3 regions of the Paenibacillus baimaensis genome follow, and region 3 is predicted to be linked to each of the others. Evidence: riboswitches for the same ligand, from Rfam matches in the RefSeq annotation. Region 3 holds a riboswitch; each other region holds the start of a gene.
What was found. A riboswitch is a leader RNA that binds a small molecule or an ion and turns the genes downstream of it on or off. The one in region 3 is predicted to bind cobalamin.
Positions count from the first base shown of each region.

Region 1: it holds a riboswitch for cobalamin, as region 3 does, so the genes downstream of both, OB236_RS02875 (energy-coupling factor ABC transporter permease) here and OB236_RS01705 (ABC transporter substrate-binding protein) in region 3, are expected to answer to the same signal.
Region 2: it holds a riboswitch for cobalamin, as region 3 does, so the genes downstream of both, OB236_RS17020 (ABC transporter substrate-binding protein) here and OB236_RS01705 (ABC transporter substrate-binding protein) in region 3, are expected to answer to the same signal.

Region 1 covers NZ_JAOQIO010000007.1:255,365-262,880, reverse strand. Annotated here, with positions in the region: gene OB236_RS02900 (type 2 periplasmic-binding domain-containing protein) at 1-313, shown strand, start outside; gene OB236_RS02895 (sulfatase family protein) at 310-1,761, shown strand; gene OB236_RS02890 (sulfatase family protein) at 1,821-3,176, shown strand; gene OB236_RS02885 (MBL fold metallo-hydrolase) at 3,334-4,008, shown strand; gene OB236_RS02880 (hypothetical protein) at 4,179-4,718, opposite strand; cobalamin riboswitch at 4,932-5,121, shown strand; gene OB236_RS02875 (energy-coupling factor ABC transporter permease) at 5,264-6,031, shown strand; gene OB236_RS02870 (energy-coupling factor ABC transporter substrate-binding protein) at 6,028-6,312, shown strand; gene cbiQ (cobalt ECF transporter T component CbiQ) at 6,309-7,109, shown strand; gene OB236_RS02860 (energy-coupling factor ABC transporter ATP-binding protein) at 7,115-7,516, shown strand, end outside.
Region 2 covers NZ_JAOQIO010000069.1:29,152-36,667, reverse strand. Annotated here, with positions in the region: gene OB236_RS17040 (carbohydrate ABC transporter permease) at 1-694, opposite strand, end outside; gene OB236_RS17035 (ABC transporter substrate-binding protein) at 778-2,106, opposite strand; gene OB236_RS17030 (Gfo/Idh/MocA family protein) at 2,445-3,563, opposite strand; gene OB236_RS17025 (aldo/keto reductase) at 3,582-4,532, opposite strand; cobalamin riboswitch at 4,849-5,045, shown strand; gene OB236_RS17020 (ABC transporter substrate-binding protein) at 5,236-6,819, shown strand; gene nikB (nickel ABC transporter permease) at 6,816-7,516, shown strand, end outside.
Region 3 covers NZ_JAOQIO010000006.1:116,040-123,555, forward strand. Annotated here, with positions in the region: gene OB236_RS01680 (class I SAM-dependent methyltransferase) at 83-790, opposite strand; gene OB236_RS01685 (ATP-binding cassette domain-containing protein) at 805-1,572, opposite strand; gene OB236_RS01690 (ABC transporter ATP-binding protein) at 1,535-2,431, opposite strand; gene OB236_RS01695 (ABC transporter permease) at 2,566-3,486, opposite strand; gene nikB (nickel ABC transporter permease) at 3,483-4,424, opposite strand; gene OB236_RS01705 (ABC transporter substrate-binding protein) at 4,426-6,027, opposite strand; cobalamin riboswitch at 6,205-6,400, opposite strand; gene OB236_RS01710 (AraC family transcriptional regulator) at 6,518-7,516, opposite strand, start outside.

The DNA of each region.
Region 1 (7,516 bases), on a different contig from region 3:
GAAGCTGATGGCAGTAGAAGCGGGCAAAGCGCTCCAGGGCAATGATCCAGCTCTGGTCGTCAAGGGTGAGCAGCTCAACAAGGATAATGAGAAATACGCTGTTCCCAACGCAGCGGAAGCACTTATCTCCGATACGTATTCGGAAAAAGGTGGACAGCTGGATAAGCTGATTGAGGATGCCAAAACCAAATTTGTGATGGGAAAAATCGACGAGGAAGGCTGGAAGCAAGCACTGGAGCAATGGCGTAAAAACGGCGGTGATAAAGTGGCAGCAGAATTTACGTCAGCTTATGAAAAGGTGAACAAGAAATGACCTTGTCAAGCGCATCGAAGCGTCCTAATTTGCTGCTCATTATGACTGATCAGCATCGGGCAGATTGGCTTGGCTGCGCCGGTCAGGCTGGTGTGCACACGCCGAACATCGATGCTCTGGCCGCCCGGGGAATTCGCTTCACCCGTGCAGCCTGCAACAGTCCGGTATGTGCACCGAGTCGGGCTTCCATAGCTTCCGGGCAATATCCGCACCGGACCGGGGTGCTGCATAACAAGCACAATTACCCCGCAGGCGCTCCCACGTATTATCAGGTGCTTCGTAAAGAAGGCTACCGCGTAGGTGTAGTCGGTAAAACCGATCTACATAAGGCGGATCATTACTACGGCCTGGACGGAGATCTGCCATTGCTGTATCACTTTGGTTTTACGGACCCGCACGAAACGGAGGGCAAAGGAAATGCTTCCAAGTCTGGCGAAGCAGATGCTTCCAGATCCGCTGCTGCCAGTGCCTCCAAGCCGAATGCAGCTGATAAGGGCAAGCTGCGAGAATTTCGAATAGCCGGTCCATACCAGTCGTATTTGCAGCAGCAGGGTCTGCTGGTAACGTTTTTGGAAGAGCGCAGGTCACGTGCGGGTCAACCGGTATGGCATACAGAAGCTACCCGCCTGCCCCCAGAGCATTTCCATGACAGCTATATCGGGTGTCAGGCCTGCAAATTTGTGGAGCAAGTGCCTGATGATGCGCCATGGCATCTGTTCGTCAGCTTCGTCGGTCCGCACAATCCATGGGATGCGCCTGCTGCTTATGTGGATCGATACGCAGACAATGTGTATTCGTCTGACAGTGAAGGCCAAGCTGAGGGCAAGCCATCATGGATTGCCGAACGCGTGCAGCGCCAATCAGGTAATATGACAGAGCACGCGCTGCAAAAGGTCAAGCAGCACTATGCAGGTGCCATCCAGCTTATCGACGATTGCGTCGGGGAGCTGCTGGAGCGGATTGACCAGCGTGGATTCACGGACAATACAATCGTCGTGTTTTGCGCGGATCACGGAGAAATGCTGGGCGATCATGGCATGTTCCTCAAGACGGTGTTCTATGAAGGTGCGCTGCGGGTACCGCTTATTATCGCAGACCCACGGTCCTCACGTCAGGGTGAGGTAAGCGACGCTCTGGTCGAATTAACGGATCTGCATCCGACCTTTCTCGATTGGGCCGAGTTGGATTACAGCAGGAACGCCCTTGATGGCAAATCACTGCTTCCTTTGCTGAACGGGAAGACGGACGAACACAAGTCCTACCAAATCAGTGAGCTGCTGAACGGTCGTATGATTGGCGACAAGAAATATAAATATATTGAAAATTATAACGATCTGCAGGAGCTGTATGATCTGGAAGCCGATCCGGGCGAACGGCGGAATCTTGCTTCCGAGCTTCCCGGGGTTGCCTCCAAATGGTTAAAGAAGCTCAAGCAGGCGTGCAAATAAAAACGCACATGTGTCATAAATAAACGAAGCGAATCCGCTGTAGAGGTGGGGAAGTTTACTTGAAGAAACCGAACGTATTGTGGATATTTGGCGATCAGCTAAGGGCTCAGGCATTGGGCTTGAACAAAGATCCGAATGTACGTACACCAGAGATCGATAGGCTTGCACAGGAGGGTGTTCATTTCAACAGTGCTGTTGCGGGAACACCTTGGTGTACACCTTTTCGTGGTGCGCTGCTGACCGGCATTTATCCCCACAGATCCGGCATCAGGGGAAATCATGATGGGCTGCCGGAAAGTATCCCTACGATTGCACACTCGCTTAAGGCGAACGGGTATCGCACCTGCTGGATTGGCAAATGGCATTTAGCTGGACGAAATCAAGGGAACGCGGAATCCGTGGAGGAACCGTCCAAAGATTCACTTAGAATCATTCCTAATCACCGCCGAGGCGGCTTTGAGGATTGGTTTGCCTATGAAAATAACAACAAGCCTTTTGATTGCTGGGTGCATACGGACCGTGAGGACAGTACCACGGAATCGTTCCGGGTACCAGGCTACGAAACGGATGGACTAACGGATTTATTGATCAACTGGATCGAGAAACGTACACGCACAGACGATGAAAAGCCTTTCTTCGCGGCATTATCCGTCCAGCCCCCGCATTCTCCTTACGAGGCTCCAGCAGAAGACTTGCGAAGGCATCCAGCTAACAGTATCCTGTTTCGTCCAAATGTTCCGGACGTCGGATGGGTGCGTGAGCAGGCGGGACGGGAGCTGTCCGGCTACTATGCGGCTGTCGAGAGACTGGATTGGAACCTGGGTAGAATCCGCGAAGCGCTGGATCGTTTGGGAATTAAGGAGCATACCTACATTGTGTTTTTCAGTGATCACGGGGACATGCACGGTTCGCATGGACAATTCCGCAAAAGCTGTCCTTGGGAGGAAGCGATTCGTATCCCTTTTATTATAGGAGGACCAGATAGACTGCCAGGTGTTTCTGCAGTGACAGATGCACTCATCAACCATGTCGATATCGCTCCGACGACGCTTGGCTTGTGCGGGATACCGACACCTGGAGGGATGGAAGGCTACGATTATTCGGGAATCGTAACGGGACGTGTCCATAGAAAGCAGCAGGAGGCTCCTGACAGCGCCTATTTGAGTCTGGTCGTTCCATCCAATGTGCGCGATGGCATGGATCGGCCCTTCCGGGGGATTGTAACACGTGACAGATGGAAATATGTAGTGCTGGAGCAGCAGCCATGGCTGCTGTTTAACTTGAACGATGACCCTTATGAGCAGGTTAATTTGGCGCATATTCGTCGTTATCATCACATAAGGGAGCCGCTGCATCAGCGTTTACTGCAGTGGGCGGCCCATACGGAGGATGCCTTTCCTTTTCCGACCCTGTAGGGCGATCAGGAGAATGATACACATTTGCCTCCGCATCCGCTCTAGGTTAACATTAAATAATCAGTACTCACGCGGAAGCCATGGGAACAAGGTAGACAGTCGATGGTGCTCCATTGGAGAAGCTGTTCAAATCAATACGATGATGGAGGTGCAGGACATGGCAGCAGGCTCAGGAATTAAAGCTGTACAGTGGTCGATGCAAGCAGGTGAACATACGTTTGCCGTTCATGCTGCATTACTATGGGATGAGAACGATGGCATTCTTGTGGATACAGGAATTCCCGGTCAGCTGGAGGTGATTCGGGCTTCACTTGCTCAGGAAGCGGTTCCCTTTGACAAGCTTACAAAAATCATTATTACTCATCAGGATTTGGATCATATCGGCAGTCTGCCTGAGCTGCTCTCGGCTTCAGAGGGACAGATTGAGGTTTTCGCACATGAATTGACCAAGCCTTACCTATTAGGGGAAGTACCCATCATAAAAAGAGGTGTTCTTGTGCCGCCTTCCAAGGTTGATGTGGCGCTTCAGGATGGTGATGAGCTTCCTTATTGCGGGGGGATTCAAGTGATTTTCACCCCGGGTCATACACCGGATCATATCAGCCTTTATCACAAGCCAAGTAAAACCTTGATATCCGGCGACGCCTTGACCTCACAGGATGGTGTGCTGATGCCGCCTAACAAAGCATTTACACCCGATATGGAGCAGGCACTCAGCTCGGTCGCCAAGCTGCTCGATTATGATATTGAGACCGTCATTACGTATCATGGTGGTGTTTGCACAGAACGGATTCAGGAGCGACTTGCTGCAATTGCAGCGGGCGAGCAATAATAAAATAGAAGAATTGGGATCGGCGGGTAAACCCCGTCGGTCTTTTTGTACTTCCATCACAGCCTTGGATGGGATGCTCAGGACTCAGTTGGGCAGTGAAATCACAAACATCCCATCTGGCTTATCTGAGCAGGACAGGATGTAGGTATTTGTTGGAAAATGGTACTGCTTTAGTTTCTCGATTTCTGGATGATCTCCGTGGCAGGTGGTTCCTTAAGGATTCGGGTTACAGTTAAAGCTTTAAGACGCAGCTGCTCTGCAGCCTCATTAAAGCGGATAAGCCATGTGAACTGCTCCAATCTGCTAATCAGCCAGAGCGGGATGAGCAGACCTGCCAGCGAAGCCAACACAGCTATGGGCAGTGCCCATAGACTGTCAGGATGGGCGAAGTAAGGAATGAACGAAACCGCTAATATGGGAGCGGCATTCCATTTGAACACTTGGATCAACGATATCGTTACAATTGCAGTTGCAAAAAATGAGACGGCCCCGGTATTAATTGTATAAAAGAAGCTTCCGAGCGATACTGCAATGATAGCTCCGATAATGATGCGTACAACATCTTTGAGCTGGCCTATTCGGTGTATGAACAAGAAGCTGAATGCGCCGAGCGTTGGATAAAATACCATCTTTAATGAAGGAAAATGGATAGATGCCCAATAAGCGGTCATAAGATAGCAGCAAATGATAAGCGAACGCAAAAAAAACATGAATTGCTAACTTCCTTTCTCATGAAACGGATTAAACCGATCTCTTGACTTGGCATTTTTAATTTTACAAATGGTTACACTCGATGTCAATCATTTAATGACACGACTACAGATGCTTTTGTACGGTCTGATTGTGTCATGTTTTTATAAATTTATGCTACGGAACAGGAAAATCGTTGTCGATATCGAATATAAGGTACTCAACAGCAAATCAAAAGCATACATGAATTAGGTGCCCATTAGACAATAAGGGGTAACAGGGAATCGGGTGCAACTCCCGAGCGGTCCCGCCACTGTATTCGGGGAGTTTTTTTTCATGCAGGTCACTCGGTAATGTATCGGGGAAGACGGAAGAAAACGAAGATCCGAAAGCCAGGAGACCTACCTAATTTAATCACCCGACAGCCTTCGCGGAAAGGAGTGGTGTACAAACGATGAAACGGCGATCCCGCAGGATCCTGTTTTATATTGTGATGTACCCATGACCAATTCTAAAGGATTGGTTTTTTTGTTTCGCCTATTATGGGAAAGAGAGGATTTAGAGAATGAAAGCAAAAAAGATGTTTCGAGCCTTATTAGTGGTTGTGGCCTTTACCTTGTATTTTGTTGTTAACGAGCCTCAATCTGCCTATGCGATGCACATTATGGAGGGGTTCCTGCCACTGGGCTGGGCTGTGTTCTGGTGGGTTGTGTTTATTCCCTTTTTCATACTCGGATTACGCGCCTTGGTCAAAATCAACAAGGAAACACCGGAGTTGAAAATTATGCTGGGTCTGGCGGGTGCTTTTACTTTCGTGCTGTCAGCTCTTAAGATCCCTTCGGTAACGGGAAGCAGCTCGCATCCAACGGGGACAGGCTTGGGTGCCGTGATGTTCGGACCTCTGCCAATGAGCGTGCTCGGATCTATCGTACTGTTGTTTCAAGCGCTGCTGCTGGCACACGGCGGTTTGACAACACTTGGAGCAAATGCCTTCTCCATGGCGGTTGCAGGACCAATGGTAGGTTATGTCATTTATAAATGGCTGATGAACACAACAGGCAAGCAAAAGCTGGCCATATTCTCGGCAGCTGCATGTGCCGATCTGTCCACTTATGTGGTAACCTCGATTCAATTGGCGTTGGCTTTTCCTGCGGAAAATGGCGGCTTCCTGGCTTCGTTCATCAAGTTCGGCGGTGTGTTTGCGATCACCCAAATTCCTCTGGCTATCAGTGAAGGTCTGCTCACGGTATTGATTTGGAACTGGCTGCAGGCCTACAGCTCTGAGGAGCTGTCCATTCTTCAACGCAAAATGAAAGGAGTTAAGCAGCCATGACAAGTCGTACTAAAAATATACTTATGCTGACAGCTGTAGTGCTGTTGGCGGTTCTTCCGCTGATTCTGGTCAATGGTGAATTTGGCGGAGCGGACGATGCTGCCGAACAGATCATCGCAGAGCTTCATCCTGGCTATAAGCCGTGGTTCTCATCGCTTGTCGAACCTCCTCCCGAAACGGAAAGCATGCTCTTCGCACTTCAGGCGGCAATTGGTGCAGGCTTCATCGGCTATGCGATCGGCTGGTTCAAGGGTAAATCGGTTAAGCCGAATAAACAATGATCAAGCTGATTGATACACTATCCTATAAGAATCGGCTGCGGTCCGTGTCTCCTGCGTGGAAATGCGGTTTTGCGGCCGTTCTGTTCGTAGGCGCATATTTGTCGCATCCCGTTGTACAGCTCTGCCTTGCAGGCTGGATGCTCGTATGGACTGTTTTTTATGCCCGAATCCCTTTTAAATCCTATATCCTGCTGATAGGGCTTCCTTGTTTATTTTATGTGACCAGCCTGCCTGCCATTGTGATCGAGATCGGAACGCAGTCCAGAGATTCGATAGCGGCAGTAAGCACGAATCAAGTGCTTTTTACATTTATGAATTGGACATGTTATATGACGGAAGCAGGCTTGCATCAAGCGGGCTATTTATTTGCAAGAGTCGTTGCTTGTCTTTCCTGTCTTACCTTTGTGATGCTGACAACGCCGATGTCCGAGTTGTTTCAGGTGATGAACAAGCTGAGAATGCCCACATTGGTATTGGAAATTATGCTGATTATGTACCGTTTTCTTTTCCTGCTGTCAGAAACGGCGCAGCACATGTATACAGCCCAAAAAGCGAGAGGCGGTCAGTCCGGGTTCCGCGGCAGGCTGAACGACACGGCGATTTTAATCGTTCGCTTGTTTGGCAAGACTATGCAGAGGTATAGAGCACTGTCCCATGGCCTGATAGCCCGGGGTTTTACGGATGAGATTCGGATGGCTCCTTATATGGCTAAGCCCGTTGCGCCTCGTTACTGGTTGGAAAGCTGGATCGGAGTAAGCCTCTTATTAGGGCTGGAGTGTTGGATTCGATGGAGGTAACAGTAATGAAATCGATCTTAGAAGCAAGAGATGTACATTACAGGTATCCCGGTACGGATACGGAAGCTCTTCAGGGACTGAAGATGAGTATACCCAAGCATAAGAAAACTGCCATTTGCGGCCATAATGGCTCCGGTAAATCAACTTTTTTCCTTCAGGCGATTGGTATACACCGTCCTGTGGTCGGAGAAATGCGGTGGCATGATACTCCGCTATCGTATCGTCCGGAGGCTCTCAAAAAACTTCGCCAGCAGATCGGTCTTGTGTTTCAGGACCCCGAGCAGCAGTTGATTCTGAGCACGCCGTTTGAAGATATATCCTATGGTTTGCGCAACGCCGGGATGGCTGAACAGGAAATCGCGCTGCGAACCCGTCGTATGCTGACGGCTATGGGTCTGGAGCATCTG
Region 2 (7,516 bases), on a different contig from region 3:
ACTGCACAACAACAAACGTTTGAAAAGCACCGATCGTTGTGGTCACAATGACATACAACGTCGTAGGCTTCAACAGCGGTAGCGTAATATTCCAGAATTGCTTCCAAGGTGAAGCTCCATCTATGGAAGCCGCTTCATAATAGGAAGAAGGAATATTGCCGAGTGCCGCCAAGTATAAAATAATCGGTTGGCCGACACACCAGGTAATGACCACAATGATGACAGCAATCAAGGATACATCCGAATCCGCCAGCCACATCACCGGCTTCACCCCGACCAGGGACAAACCATAATTTCCGATTCCGCTAACCGGATTGTAGATCCACAGCCAAGTTACCGACAAGATGACCTGCGAAGTGACAATCGGCAAGTAAAAGCTTGCCCGAAAGAAGGAAGCTATGGCTGCAGATTTTCCAATAATAAGGCTGGCCGCAACGATCGAGAAAAATACAGACACAGGAACTACACCCAACACCAGACCAAACGTGTTCAGAATCGAGCGTACAAATATTTCGTCCTTGAGCAAGGCTGTATAATTGCTGAGCCCTACCCACTCCTTTTGTCCGATGCCATAGTCAAACAGGCTCAAATACAAGGCATCCAGAAACGGATATATTTCAAAAGCAAGAAAAACGATCAAAAAGGGCGCTATGAAAAAAAATCCCCAAAATTCCTTGTACCATCTTGAAGCCATAAACATTCCCCAATTCTCTTGATGAACTGATCCGGAAGTTTTTGCAGCAGGCAAGCTACCGGCATGACAATACTCGATTCTGCTTACTTTGAATTTTGCGTAATGATCTCATTGGCTTTTGTCACCCAGTCATCCAAAGCCTGCTTCGCTGTTTTCTTCTTGGTGATGGCAGCCTGCAGCTCGGGAAAGAAGGCATTTCGGGTTGCAGCATAACCTGGAATAGCTAAACCGATATCGCTGGAATATTGAAACAGCTTGGTAGTTTTCCCTTGTATCGAATCTGGCTGATACGTCTTGGACAGCGACTTGCGCGCTGCGAGAACGGAAGGTACTTTTGCCATTTTCTCCATGCTCTCTTTGCTGTTAATGAACTTTACGAATTCCTTGGACCATTTCATCTTATCTTCGTTTTTGGTGTTCCATGCCCAGGTTCCGTTGCCGAACAGGATCGAGTTGGACGTTTTACCGTCTTTGGATGGATAAGGAATCAAGTCGTATTCGAATTTCGGTGCAGAGCCTTCCTTAAAAGCTTTATCGAACGCGCTGACATTGCCTAAACTGCCGAAGGTCATTCCGATTTTCCCTTGCAGGAACATCTCATTAATGACAGAGCCTGCTTTCAAGCCTGCTACGCCGGGTGGAGTGATGCCTTCGTCAATGATTTTGATTAAATATTCCAAACCGGCTACGCCTTCAGGGGAGTTGAGCACCGCTTTTGTTTTATCATCAGACCAGGTTTTGGCTCCGAAACCCCAGAGGAACATATGATGACCCTGATCACCTCCCGTATCGCCAGCGTACACACCGAATCCGTAAATTCCTTTCGCCGGATCGTTTACTTTTTTGGCAGCCTCTAGAAACTTGTCATAGCTCCATGTGGACATATTTTGCGGTAATAGCTCCAGTGCGCCTTTGGCTTTAAAAATATCCCTATTCACCAGCAGCCCGGGAGAGGTAATGCTATTAGGAAAAATATACAATTTATTATCTACAGATAATGAGTTCAACGTGCTTTCTTCGAAGTCCTGCTTATCGACAATATCATTCAGGGGAAGCAGCAGGTTCTTCTTGGCATAGGTGAGCGGCCAGCCAATAGCGCCTTGCTGTACATCAGGGAGCTCCGAGGTATTAATGGCGATACTAATCCGTTCACCGATCTTGTCGTCCGGCGTTTTAACGATGTTAATCGTGACATTACTGTTCGCCTTTTCAAAATCCTTTTTGATTTCCTCATATGTAGCCTGAATATCATCGCGGGAATCGACCCACCAATTCAGAGCAACCTTCTTGGCCTTTGAAGCCTCATTGCTCGGATTGCTCTGCTGCGGCGAAGAGCTCCCCCCATTCGTACAACCTGCAGCCAAACTCGTGGATAATACTAATGCAGCCAAAGCGGTTTTTGACCTTCTCATATTTCGTCCCCCTGTTCGATTGATGAATAATTCCGTTCAAGCCTCCGAACTACCCCTGACTACTACCCGATAATGATTTATTGTACCTCAGCTTGCAAGCTTCCAACACCACCATTCTTATGAATAGTATGGTCATACCATTATTCCGATGACGGTGATACGAATTTAAGTGACAGCTAGATTATGGTATGACCAGATTATAGTTTAAAATGATCTTACCTGTTTCTGTTTATTCTGTCAATTCATTTTCTTATATTTGGGTAATTTTATGTTATATAATCTAACGTATTGTTCAATAAATAACTCAGTTTCAAGTGGTCATTGTTTTTAATGTTATGTTATATGACATTTTTGTTGAACAAACTTAAGCTCAATATAGTTTGTTCGCTGCTTGACAGCAGTGCAGCCTCTGCAACAGCTATGGATGTATATGCTGCTGATCCATCCAGTAACAATTTTTTATCCTCATCAATTGGCAGGTGAAGAATGGCCTTGCGAAACGTATCCATTTCCCGTTCCATCGGCGTACGCAGGAAAGCGGGCGGCCGCATCTGCGGATCTCCATAGATCACTCCACCATCCATGCGCTGATACGTTTGAATCCGCTCCTGGTCCTCATGATCAGCACTATGCAATCCGATGATCGCCTCCGTCCGCCCATCCTTGCGCAGCTCTACCGTTGAATTTCTAAAATCGATTTTGATGGCGCCAAGTGTGCCATTGATTTTCATATAATGCTCTCCCCACTGGAAACCTGACCCATACTGCAATGTACAAAAGGTCCCTGTGGCAAACTGCAGGCTGATCAGTAGCACGTCATCCTCATCCCCATAACCGTCTCCTCGATGAGCCACATTATCGGCCATCATGGATACTTTAACTGCAGGTCCCAGAATGGACAATACAAGATCCAGCTCATGAATATGGTGGAAAAGATGCCCGCCCGATAAGTCCTGCTTTTTCTTCCAGCTGACCTCCTCCTTACTTTTCTCCCAGCCCGTTCGTTCGCTGTGAGCAACGACAAGTTGCCCGATCTCGCCTTGTTGAATCCAGCGCTTCACCTGCTCAATTCCCGGAAAAAAATGCAAAATGTGCCCAACCATCATGTGTACCCCTGCTTTTCTGCAAGCATCCAGCATTTCCTTGCAATCGCTCAGGCTTAGCGCCGCAGGCTTCTCACAGAACACATGCTTACCGCAGCGGGCTGCCTCGAGGACCGCTTCCTTATGCGCATAATTGGGGCTCGATACAATGATCGCATCCACATCCTTACGGCTAACCAGATCCTCCAGACGATGCTCAACCCTGCAATCAACCTCCATGGCAAGAGCCGCTGTGCTGCCCCCGCTGCCTCCGTAGACCGCTACAACCGTCGCTCCTTCCAGCTTATGCAAAATACGCGCAAATTCAGCGCCAAAAAAACCGCAGCCTACAATACCAAAACCAACATTTTTCATGTAAACGCTTCCTTTCTTCTATTTATTCCATTGCGTTGGATCAACAAATTGGCGAGGAATATCAGCAAAAGCTTGCTCAACACGCTCTCGTGTCCGTTCGGAAAGAGCGGGACGGTTCAAAAGCTCCAGGTTATGCTGGATTTGCTCAGGAGTTTCCGCACCGATAACCAGACAATGAACATTCTCCAAATCGCGAACATAGCTCATAGCAAGCTCTGCGACGGATATGCCTTCCTCCAGTGCCAGCCTGTGAAGAGTCTCAAGCAGAATGCTCCCATCAGCTTGAATGGCCTCTGGCAGCGCATCCTTCTCCAGAAAAAACAGACCCTGCAAAAACACACTTCGAACGACTATCCATTTCCCCCTGCTGGTAAAATCATCGAGCGCGCCGCAATGAACCATTCGTCTGTCAAACAAGTTAAGAGGAAGCTGCACCATGTCAAATATATCATCCTGCACCAATCCGGCGCTGTAGGCATACTGCTCGACAGGATCGGCTCCAAACGATATGCCGGCTCTTTGAATGAAACCCTCCTTCTGCAGCTTGTGTAGTATACGGTTCACCTTGTCTCCGTATACTTGCAGCATAACAGGATCATGAATCATTAATGCAGACAAAGAATCGACCTTCAGACGGCAAATAATTCGTTCGGTCGTCTGCACCATCTGACGCTCCAGCTCCAGCTCGGAGGTGTGATGAAGATCAACCTTCAGCTTTGATGCTATAAACGGCGGTTGTTTACCTATGAAAAAGCGACCCAGCTTCAGTTCTGCATCTCCATACTCATGAGCTGTGTCATAACAATTAATACCTGTATGCTCGCAATATTCAAGTAAGGCGCTCCCATCCACAGTACCGAGGCGATTGTTAATTCCATAGCTGCCCAGTCCCAATTGTGCAGTACCCAGCATATATCGTGATAATTTCAGTCCATTGCGTTCGATATACGGTACAGCCGTGCCGATCATCGTTTTCCTCCTGTCTTGTATCTTCTTCCACCCTTGGATATAGTTTGGATTTCAACAACAGTATTATGGTCTGACCATATTATTTAAATTTTATACTCTTACCCGGCAAGTTGTCAATACAAGTTTGTCATCGTTTGTCCGAATTTTTAGACTTCGCTATCCGATTTAAATGGAGCTGCTTGTATGCACTATTAATGGTTGTACAAACCGATAATTCCAAAACCATAACGATAATGACAGCTGCAATTTTTATTTCACTTACTCGATATTTGTATTGCATAAGATATTAATATTGTTTATGATCAAGGTTGATAATTGAATATTTGTGGGAACAGGTGCTTCAGCAAGCTGAAGCTTAAAAGGGAAGTTCGGTGCAATGCCGACGCGGTCCCGCCACTGTAACGGAGAAGTCCTCAACGATAATGCCACTGATCTTAGCAAGGTTAAGATTGGGAAGGCCGTTGATGATCATGATCCCGAAGCCAGGAGACCTGCCAGTTCTGACAACACTGCTTTTACCTACGAAGGATAGGGAGGTGTTAAGGACGGCCAAAAGTTTCATACAATAAAACTATGGGCATCTTTACCTTTTTCTTGTTATAGGGTAACGATGTCTTTTTTGCATTGTATACGATGTTCCGGCTTTAACAAGGTGGCACAGGAAATACAATTATGAGAAGGAACACAGGAGGAGACAAACAAGATGTTGATTTATTTAAAGAAAACTAGTTGGTTCACATTCGTTTTGACTTTACTCATCGCATTATCCGCTTGCAGCACGGCTACAAACTCGGCTAGTTCAGGTACAGGTGCTAACAATGCCGCAGCAGGTACAAGCTCCGCGATGGCCGATCAGCAGGTGCTGAAATATGTTACCTTGAATATGCCCCGCTCGTTGGATCCAACTAATGTAGATGCACAACGAATTACGTCGGACGGGATTGCCGAGCCATTGGTCATGCTCAATGATGATGCGACCTTACGTCCATGGCTGGCCAAGTCATGGAAAAACGTAGAGCCTACCCTTTGGGAAATGGAGCTGCAGCCTAATGTGAAGTTTTGGAGCGGAGCAGTGATGGATGCGGCAGCAGTCAAAGCAGCGCTCGAACGCCATCAGAAGCTGAACAAGCGGGCTTCCTCACAGATCGGCGGCGTGGAGTTCATCGTCAAGGATGCATTGCACATTCAGTTCAAAACACCTAAGCCTGACCCGGCTTTTATTTTCAAGCTTACCGGATTTGCAATCCATAATGCGGCTGAGGCGGATCGTCTTGGCGATAAGTTTAATAAAGAAGCCGATTTAACCGGATTTATGAAACCCACGCAATTTATTCCCGGCGAGCTGCTGATTGCCGAAGCCGTTCCCACATATTGGGGCACGAAGCCGAAGCTTCAGCGTGTCGAGGCAAGGCTGGGTTCCGATGGTCAAGGTCGCCTGCTCGCTATGAAAAGCGGAGATACTGACGCCGATATGAATGTGGAGGTTGAACAACGGATTGCCTATGAAAAGGATAAAAAATTCAATGTGCTGTACCCTCCGGGCTCAACGCGCAATTTATGGCTGAACATTAAAAAGGTTCCCGCTTTTCAAGACCCCAAGGTTCGCTTGGCTATAAGCCTGGCCTTGGATCGCAAAGAGCTCATTGACGGTGTGAGCCGTGGATTTGCGGAGCCCGTGACAGGCCACTTCCCGAAGGGACTTCCGTATGCACTGGACAAAGGGCCGGAATCCGACCGTGCCAAGGCAGCGCAGCTGCTTGAAGAAGCAGGCTGGAAAGCCGGAGCAGACGGTGTTCGTACCAAGGATGGTCAAAAGCTGCAGTTCAAGCTGCTGACTTACTCGTTCTTTCAGCCAACTGCTGTAGCTTTGCAAAGCCAGTTAAAGGCTGTCGGCGTTAATATTGAAATTGCACCTGTTGAAACAACAGCTTCGAATCAGTTAATGCTTGACGGCAATTTCGAGATGGCTACCTACTGCTCCTGCGGCAGTGTAACCGGAGATATCGGAGGCCAATTGAAATCGTACTACCGGAGTGGCATTGTCAGCAATTATGGTGGATACAGCAATCCTGAGGTGGACAAGCTGATCGATCAGCTGTCAGCTGAATTTGATACCAACAAGCAAAATGAGCTGGCGAATCAAGTTCAGAAGATCGTACTGGATGAAACCGCAATCGTATATATGTATAACTCGGCAAGCTGGGGCTCGGCCTACAACAACAAGGTGAAAGGCATAGATGAGAACCTGAGAACGAAGATTGTACCGGAAATGTACATCAGCAAATGAGTATTTTCAAATATCTGCTCATTCGTATAGCGGTCACCATTCCTGTACTTCTCGGTGTCACTCTGCTCATATTTTCGTTATTACGTTTTATTCCAGGTGACCCTGCGCAGATGATTTTGCTGACGATGTTTGATCCCGGGGCAACCGTGACTGATCTGGATGTCGATGCCGCTATCCTGCGCAAGCAGCTGGGGCTTGATCAGCCTTTTGCGGTTCAATATTTGACATGGCTGAAGGAGATCGTTTCCGGTAATCTGGGAACCTCCTTTCGCAGCCGTACACCCATTACAGAAGAGCTTTGGGTACGGATTCCGGCAACCTTGGAGCTGGCAGGCGCAGCATTGGTAGTCATGCTCGTCATAGCTTTACCTTCTGGGATAGCCGGTGCCGTATTTCATCGGCGTCCTACCGACCATATCACCCGTTTTATCGCGTTAATGGGCGTATCCGTTCCGAATTTTTTTCTCGGATTGGTATTGGTTTATTGCCTTTCCTATCTGCTCGGTTGGTTTCCCACACTTGGAAGAGGCTCTTGGCAGCATTTGGTCCTCCCTGCTTTAACGCTCGGAACAGGGCTGGCTGCAACGACCTCCCGATTGCTGCGCACCTCTTTATTGGAGGTGTTTTCCAAACGCTATATGGTGCTGGCAGAGGCCAAAGGACTGCCTCGCTCTGTCATCGTATACAAGCATGCCCT
Region 3 (7,516 bases):
ATATGTCACACCGAGTCTACATCGGGAAACGAATCAGCACAAATAATCGCAGCGATCTAATCCGCTCAACGCTAGTGCTGATCTAATCGGTAGATACAACCTGCGGCTCCCAATGAATAAGAGCGACATCATGCACAGCACCGTTTTTACGTTGTATCGGAAAAGTTCGATATTGATGCTTGAGCCCAAGCTCCGTTAATATATCAGAGATTGCAGCTGCACGCTCCCGCTCCGTCGCTGCTCCATCCAGCTCGACCTGCAGCGGCCCGGCAAAAGGTCTTCCGATCGATTGCACGAGAAACACATGGCGTGTAGCCGTCTGATTCATCTGGATCAAACATGCCTTCATATCACGAATCCGGTAAACCGCATTTGCGCTGAACAGGATGTCTGCTTGAAGCGGAGGCGCTTCCTCCCACTTCAGCGCAATCGCTTTCGGCAGCGGATAGCTCATGCTTGCCCAGCTGAGACAGAACTCCTTATACATGGCGGCTGATGGCTCAACCAATGTAATCGAGGCTACATAAGGAACCAATAGCTGAGTAAATCCGCCTGTACCCGGTCCAACCTCCAGCAGATGATCACTTGGCTTCAAGTCCGCTATTACTCGCTCCATAATAACCTGGGTGTAAGGCGCCAGTGGATTGCGCTCATCATAGACTGATGCATGCTCCTGCCAATACTGCTCTTCCTCCTCATCGCTTGCGGTACGCGTGTTGGATAACACGGCCTGCTCCCAGGCCTGTATCCAGTAGGTTGATGGAGCAAGTTCATGTGGTTTATCGTTCATTCGAAATCGCTCCTTTATCTCATATCTCCAAAAGCTTGTACCAATTGTCTTGTATAAGGATGCTGCGGCTGCTCCATGACTACCTTACTACATGCCTGCTCTACAATTTCCCCCTGATGCATAATGACCATATGCTGACAGACATGGGCAACGAGCTCCAGATCATGAGAAATGAACAAATACGCCATCTCGAATTGACTTTGCACCTGCTGCAGCACCTCCATTACTTGCGCTTGCACAGATACATCAAGCATCGAGGTTGGCTCATCCAATACAAGAAACCTCGGATTCAAAGTCAAGGCTCTGGCAATCACGACCCGTTGAATTTGTCCACCACTGATCTGATGCGGATAGCGAATCAGCATATCGCTGCCCAAGCCTACAAGCTCCAGCAGCTCTACAGCTTTATGCAGGGCTTCGTCCTTGCCCATCAAACGATGCAGCAGCAGCGGCTCGATCAAACTTTGCTGCATCGTTTGGCGGGGGTTGAGTGCAGAGTCAGGATGCTGAAATATAATTTGCATCTGCCTTCGCAGCGGAAGCATTTGCGTCATTGTATAATTCGTAATATCTTGATCTTCCATATATATACGGCCTTGATCGGCAGGCAGCAGCTTGACCATTAGCCGTGATAAGGTCGATTTACCGCAGCCGCTCTCCCCAACCAGGCCCAAAGTCTCTCCTTTGGCTATGGAAAAAGAAACGTCCTTTACGGCCTCCACCCTTCTTCGACGCAGCCAGCCGCTAGTGAACGTCTTGCACAAGCCCTCCACTCGGATCATGTAACCAACACCTCACCTTGCCCGATTGTAACGTGACCAGCTCAGGAATACTGTTGTTGCAAGATGGAACACCTATCGAGCAGCGCGGATAAAATCTGCAGCCCGGCAGTACATCCGAAAGTCCGGGGCTTGAGCCCGGAATCGGCACCATCCCATGAACGGGCATCGAACGCAGCAAGCCTTGCGTATACGGGTGCTGCGGCTGTTGAAACAGCTCCCGCGCAGCACCCATCTCGACCACTTGTCCGGCGTACATGACAGCAACTACATCACATAACGACTTGGCTACCTGCAGATCATGGGTAATGACGAGCATGCCCGCTCCCGTATGCTTGGCAGTCCTCCGCAATAGCTCAACCATCTGATAGCGTACCAAAGCGTCCAGTCCTTTGGTTGGCTCATCGGCAATCAGGAGCGACGGGCTGCCTGCTGCCCCCATTGCTGCGAGAATTCGCTGCTTCATACCGCCGCTCAACTGAAAAGGATACTGCCGCAGCTTGTGCTCAGGATCTGGCAGCTGCAGCTCCTGCAGCAGACGCAGCGCATGCTCACGCTTGCTTGCCCGTGATCCACGACCCTTGATCGCTTCGATCATTTGTCGGCCTATTCGCATGACGGGGTTCAAGGAAGAAGCAGGATTTTGCGGGATGAAGGCAATTTCCGTTCCACGCAGCTTGCGCATACGCTCCGAATCCAAATCCAGTAAATTACGTCCCTTGTAATGAATCGCTCCCGCTATGGATGCATTATATGGCAGCAGACCGGGAATTGAGAGCCCCAGTACCGATTTACCGCTGCCTGTTTCCCCGATCAGACCGAGAATTTGTCCCTGCTGCAGCTCCAGGGTAACATTATCCACTGCCCTGACTGTACCGACCGCTGTCTGAAACCCGACGGATACCTGTTCAATCGATAAAAGCGTACTGATACGTCTCCCTCCTCCTTCTGCTACCCCGAGCTTCCGACGCCGCCAGTACCGCTACCCTGTCACCATCAGGAAACCCAGAATTTATCTTTTTCTGCCTTTGTATCGAAAACATCTCTGAATACGTCACCCAAGCAGTTAATCGCCAAAGAAACTAGCGCAATACACAGTCCAGGGGCAACAATCAGATGAAAATAACTGCGGAAGTAGGGTCTCGCATCGTTCACCATAACTCCCCAGTCCGGAGATGGCGGCTGCAGCCCCAAGCCGAGGAAGCTTAAGGATGCAATAGACAGAATCACCCGCCCAATCCTCACGGTAAACAGTACAATAATGGGACCTATCATATTCGGTACTACATGCTTAAGCACAATGTAGCCATGCTTTCCACCCATTGCCCGAATGCCCTCGACATATGATTCCTCACGTATCTTCATCACTTCGCCACGCACGACTCGGGAAAAATCCGCCCAGGAAGTGACGACTAGCGCAATAAACAAGCTGTTGACACCCGGCCCAAGCGTACCCGCTATCGCGATCATAAAGCTCAGTCCAGGCAAGCCCTGGAAAATGCTGATACCGATCTGAATACAATCATCCAACCAACCGCCAAAATATCCCGCTATCGTCCCGATAATAAGCCCGATCAGCATTGTGGCAATCGTCACTACAAGGGCCAGCACAATAGAAATCCGCCCGCCATACAAAATACGACTGAACACATCCCTGCCCAGTGTATCCGTACCAAGCCAATGACTGAAGGACAGCGGTGCAAGCCGCTCAGACATATCGATCTGATTCGGGTCATACGGAGCAATCCACGGTGCAAGAATGCTCGCTGTCAGGATCGTGAATAGAATAAGAACCGCAGCGATACCAAGTGGAGACAGCGTGCTGACAATGGCAGACAGCCGACTCCTCATCACGGAGAAGCTGGATGCAGCTGAGGCATGACTTCGGGATGCTGTGCTGTCAGGTTTTAAGGTCACTTCAGCTTTCCTCCCAGCCTCATCTGCGGATGAATAATCAAATATGAAAAATCCGTAAGCAAATTAAATACGACATAGACAAACCCGGTGAACACGACATACCCTTGAATGACCGGGTAATCCCTGCGCAGAATCCCCTCAATCGCAAATCTGCCGATTCCAGGCAAAGCGAAGATGACCTCCACAATGACAGAACCGCCCATGATCGCGCCAAAATACGTACCGATTACGGTAACTAACGGGATTAACGCATTGCGAAGCGCATGCCAGGTGACGATATTTCCTTCACGCAGCCCTTTGGCCCTTGCCGTCAATATATAGTTGTGGTTCATCGTTTCCAGCAAGGTAGACCGTGTTAACCGCATCAATACGGCGCTCGTTCCTGAAGCAAGCACAATCGCCGGCATGACCAGATGCTTCCATGTACCGTATCCACTGGTCGGCAGCAGATGGAGCTTTTCCGAAAATAACGTAATCAGCAGGATGGCCATCCAAAAGCCGGGAATCGATACCAGCAGCATGGCAGCGGCACGTCCAGCATGGTCAATCCAGCCGTTTTTCTTTAAGGCCATCAGCATGCCTGCCGGAATCCCTGTACCGACCGCCAACACAACAGCAAGCAGAGCTACAGAAAGTGTGACAGGCAGACGGCGAATAATCTCACCGCTTACCGAATCCTTCGTCATGTAGGAGGTGCCCAGATCGCCTTGTACAGCTCTGTTAAGCCATCGTCCATATTGAACGGGGATCGGGTCGTTCAACCCAAGCTCCTCCCGCTTCACTGCAACCTCCTGCTCGGTAGGCTCTTTAATTCCGCTTAAGCTCAGCGCCTCTACAGCAGGATCGCCGGGAGAGACCAGATTCAGCATAAAAGCAATCAGCGATATACCGATCAGCACAGGAATAGCGGCCGTTATTCGGCGGAACACATATAGCATGCTACTTAGCCCATTCCAATTGCGGCAGAGTAGTGCCATAAATCGTCGCTTGATAGCCTTTAATCTTCTTGTTGTAAGCAATCAGGCTGGCATCATTGAACAGCGGAATTGTTGGCAAGTCCTGTACCGCCAAAGCTTGCAGCTCATTATAAATCTTGGCTCTCTCATCCATGCCAAGCGCATCCTTAGCCTCTTTAAGCAATTGATCCACACGGTCATTTTTGTAGCCCAGACTATAGCTCTTGTTGCTTGAACCTGTACTGCCCAAATAATTGGTGAACAGTGTGAACGGATCTCCGTTGGGAAGTCCTTGTGTGGCCAAAGCCAGATTATATTCGCCCTTACTCTGTGCTTCCTTGAATGCAGCGCCATCCAGAATACGGATGTCCACATCAAGGGAAAGCTCCTTGAATACCGCCTGCAGCAGCTCGGCCTGCGCTTTATAAGGATAACGGTCCAGCCCATAGGTCGGTACGATCAAATCGACCTTTTCACGTTTGCCGCCAAGCGCTTCAGCAGCTAATTTATTGGCTTCCGCCAAATTATAGTCCACTTTAAAATCCTTATAGAAAGGAGACGTTACATTCAGGAAATTAACCGTAGCGGTAGGGTAGCCCAAATAAAGCTCCTTCACCAATTGTTGGCGATCAATCGCCAGCGAAATCGCTTGCCGCAGCTTTGGATTGTCAAAAGGCGGCTTTTTGCCGTTCGGGTGCAGGTAGTGGGAAATCGTCGATTTCGCTACTGAAACCTCAAACTGCTTGTCCTTCAACAGCTCCTTGGCCAAGGCAGGAGGAATTGCACCCAAATCCATAACACCCATAATTTCACCTGATTTTAGAGCCGACAATCTTGTATCCGGGTCGGGAATAACACGGACGCGAATCGTCTTCGTTTTGGCTTTATCGCCATAATATCCATCATAAGCTTCCAGCAGCGCATATTGATCCTTCTCGTGCTTGATCAGCTTGAAAGGTCCTGTCCCTTGCGGCAATCCGTTAAAATCACCTTTTTCGTTAAAATTTTTGGGACTGTAGATCGGACTGGAGAAGTTAACCATCGAATACAACAGGGTTGGCTGCGGCGTCTCGAAGCTCAGCTTAAACGACATGTCGTCAACCTTGGTTACCTCTTTTAAACCGGGGTACGAGCTTTTAATGTCCAGTGTATAAAAGGGTGAGCTTTTGGGACTGGCAAGCTTATAACGGTTAAAATTGGCGATAACTGCATCGGCATTCAGCTTTTCTCCATCATGAAAAGTTACATTAGGGCGAAGCTGGAACGTCCACTCTTTGCCGTCCTCCGACATTTTCCAGGAAGCAGCGAGCTTAGGCGCAGGCTTACCGTCTTCGCCTGCTGTAATCAGCGGTTCCCATACATAGAGAATTGTGCTCGTGTAATAAGCATCCTGTGGACCCGGAGCCAGGTCGCGTGGAGCCGCCAATACGACCTCAGTTGGCTGTACTTGGCTGGGTGCTGCCGGTGGCTGCTCCGCCGTTTGCGGGCTCGGACTGCTGCAGCCCCATAAAGCGATTGCCATGCCGGCGCTTAACAGTCCTATCTTTGCATATTGTCGTGTTTGCTGGTACAACTTGCTTATCATGTTTCTTAAACCTTCTCTCATTTAGTAGTTACCTATTTTCATTACATACAGATACAGATACAGATACAAAAAAGACATCGTTCACCTCTGCCGTACAAAGGTAAACGATGCCCGTGATCGTATAGGCTATTGCTAACGATGGCTGTCTTTAACACCTTCCTATCTTCCGTAGGTTAAGCAGTGTCTGTCGAATAGGCAGGTCTCCTGGCTCCAGATTCATAGTCGACAAGCACCTTCCCGATCTTGCGATCAGTGGCATTTACGCTTTGACTCCTCTGTTACAGTGGCGGGACCGCATCGGTTTTTCACCGAACTTCCCTATTAAGCTCTGAGCGAGATTGCGATACAGAGCACCTATTCACATAATATGTAATTGTTACTATTAAGAATATACACTACTATTCTCTATTAATCAATGGAAGGTGTACAAGTATTTAAGAAACAGCAAATAGGCCAGCTATATACGAAGCCGACCTGACTCTTACCATAATCATGTGGGATCGGAGTTGCTGCCGGCTGGCTCCCCGGTTGTTGACAAAAGCTTGTATTGCTGAGGCGTAATCCCCTCCCTTTTCTTAAACTTACGGATAAAATAAGTCTGATCAGCGTAACCAACCTGCTCTGTCACCTCTTTTACCGTCCAGTTGTTCGTTTGCAATAGTTCCTTCGCCTTTTCCATTCGAAGCTCGTCTACATATTCACTGATGCCAATCCCCATCTGATTCTTGAAATAACGGGACAAATAGGAGGGCGATAGCGAGAACTGCTCTGCGATTTTACTCAGACTGAGCGTACCGTCCATGTAATTATCATGAATGTACGTAGACAGCTTGTCGCGCAGCTCAAAGTTTTTGCTTTCCTTTTTCATAGAAATGTCATCGGCCAGCCGACCGCAAAACCTCACAAAGGCTCGCTCAAACTCATCCAACGTCTCAAATTCAAAGGCACGCAGTGCAACCTTTTCCCTCTCCCCTTCGTGATTAAGCGGCAGGTTGATCTCCTCCAGCTGCTTGACTACCCCATCGAATAAGCGAAAACAGATGCTTTGCACAAAAGAAACCGCAAGATCATACCTGCGAATTTCAATCATCTCGTCATGAATGGCACGGATGGCCCCTTCTTTACTCCCCTGCTTTAGTGCTTTAACAAGCTGTTCCTCAAATTCATGCATAGGCTGAGACAACGAAGTTGGGGAAGGAAGGTCCTGGTATTGAATCACACAATTGTGTCCCTTCATAAACCGGTATTGGGCCGATTCATACGATTGCCTGAAATATTTAGGAATAGCAAGCGCATCCTCAAAAATATCACTGACCCCTACCGTCACCGTAAAAGGAAAGCTCTGCTCGAAAAATTGTCTCGTTTTCTCTGCTACCTCCGTTATCATGTGCAAGGGATCAACCATCTGCTCCATTCCGACCAGCACCACGACACCGTTATTTTCTGTCATATCGATTCCATACCCGTATCCGGCTTCAAGCGAAATCTC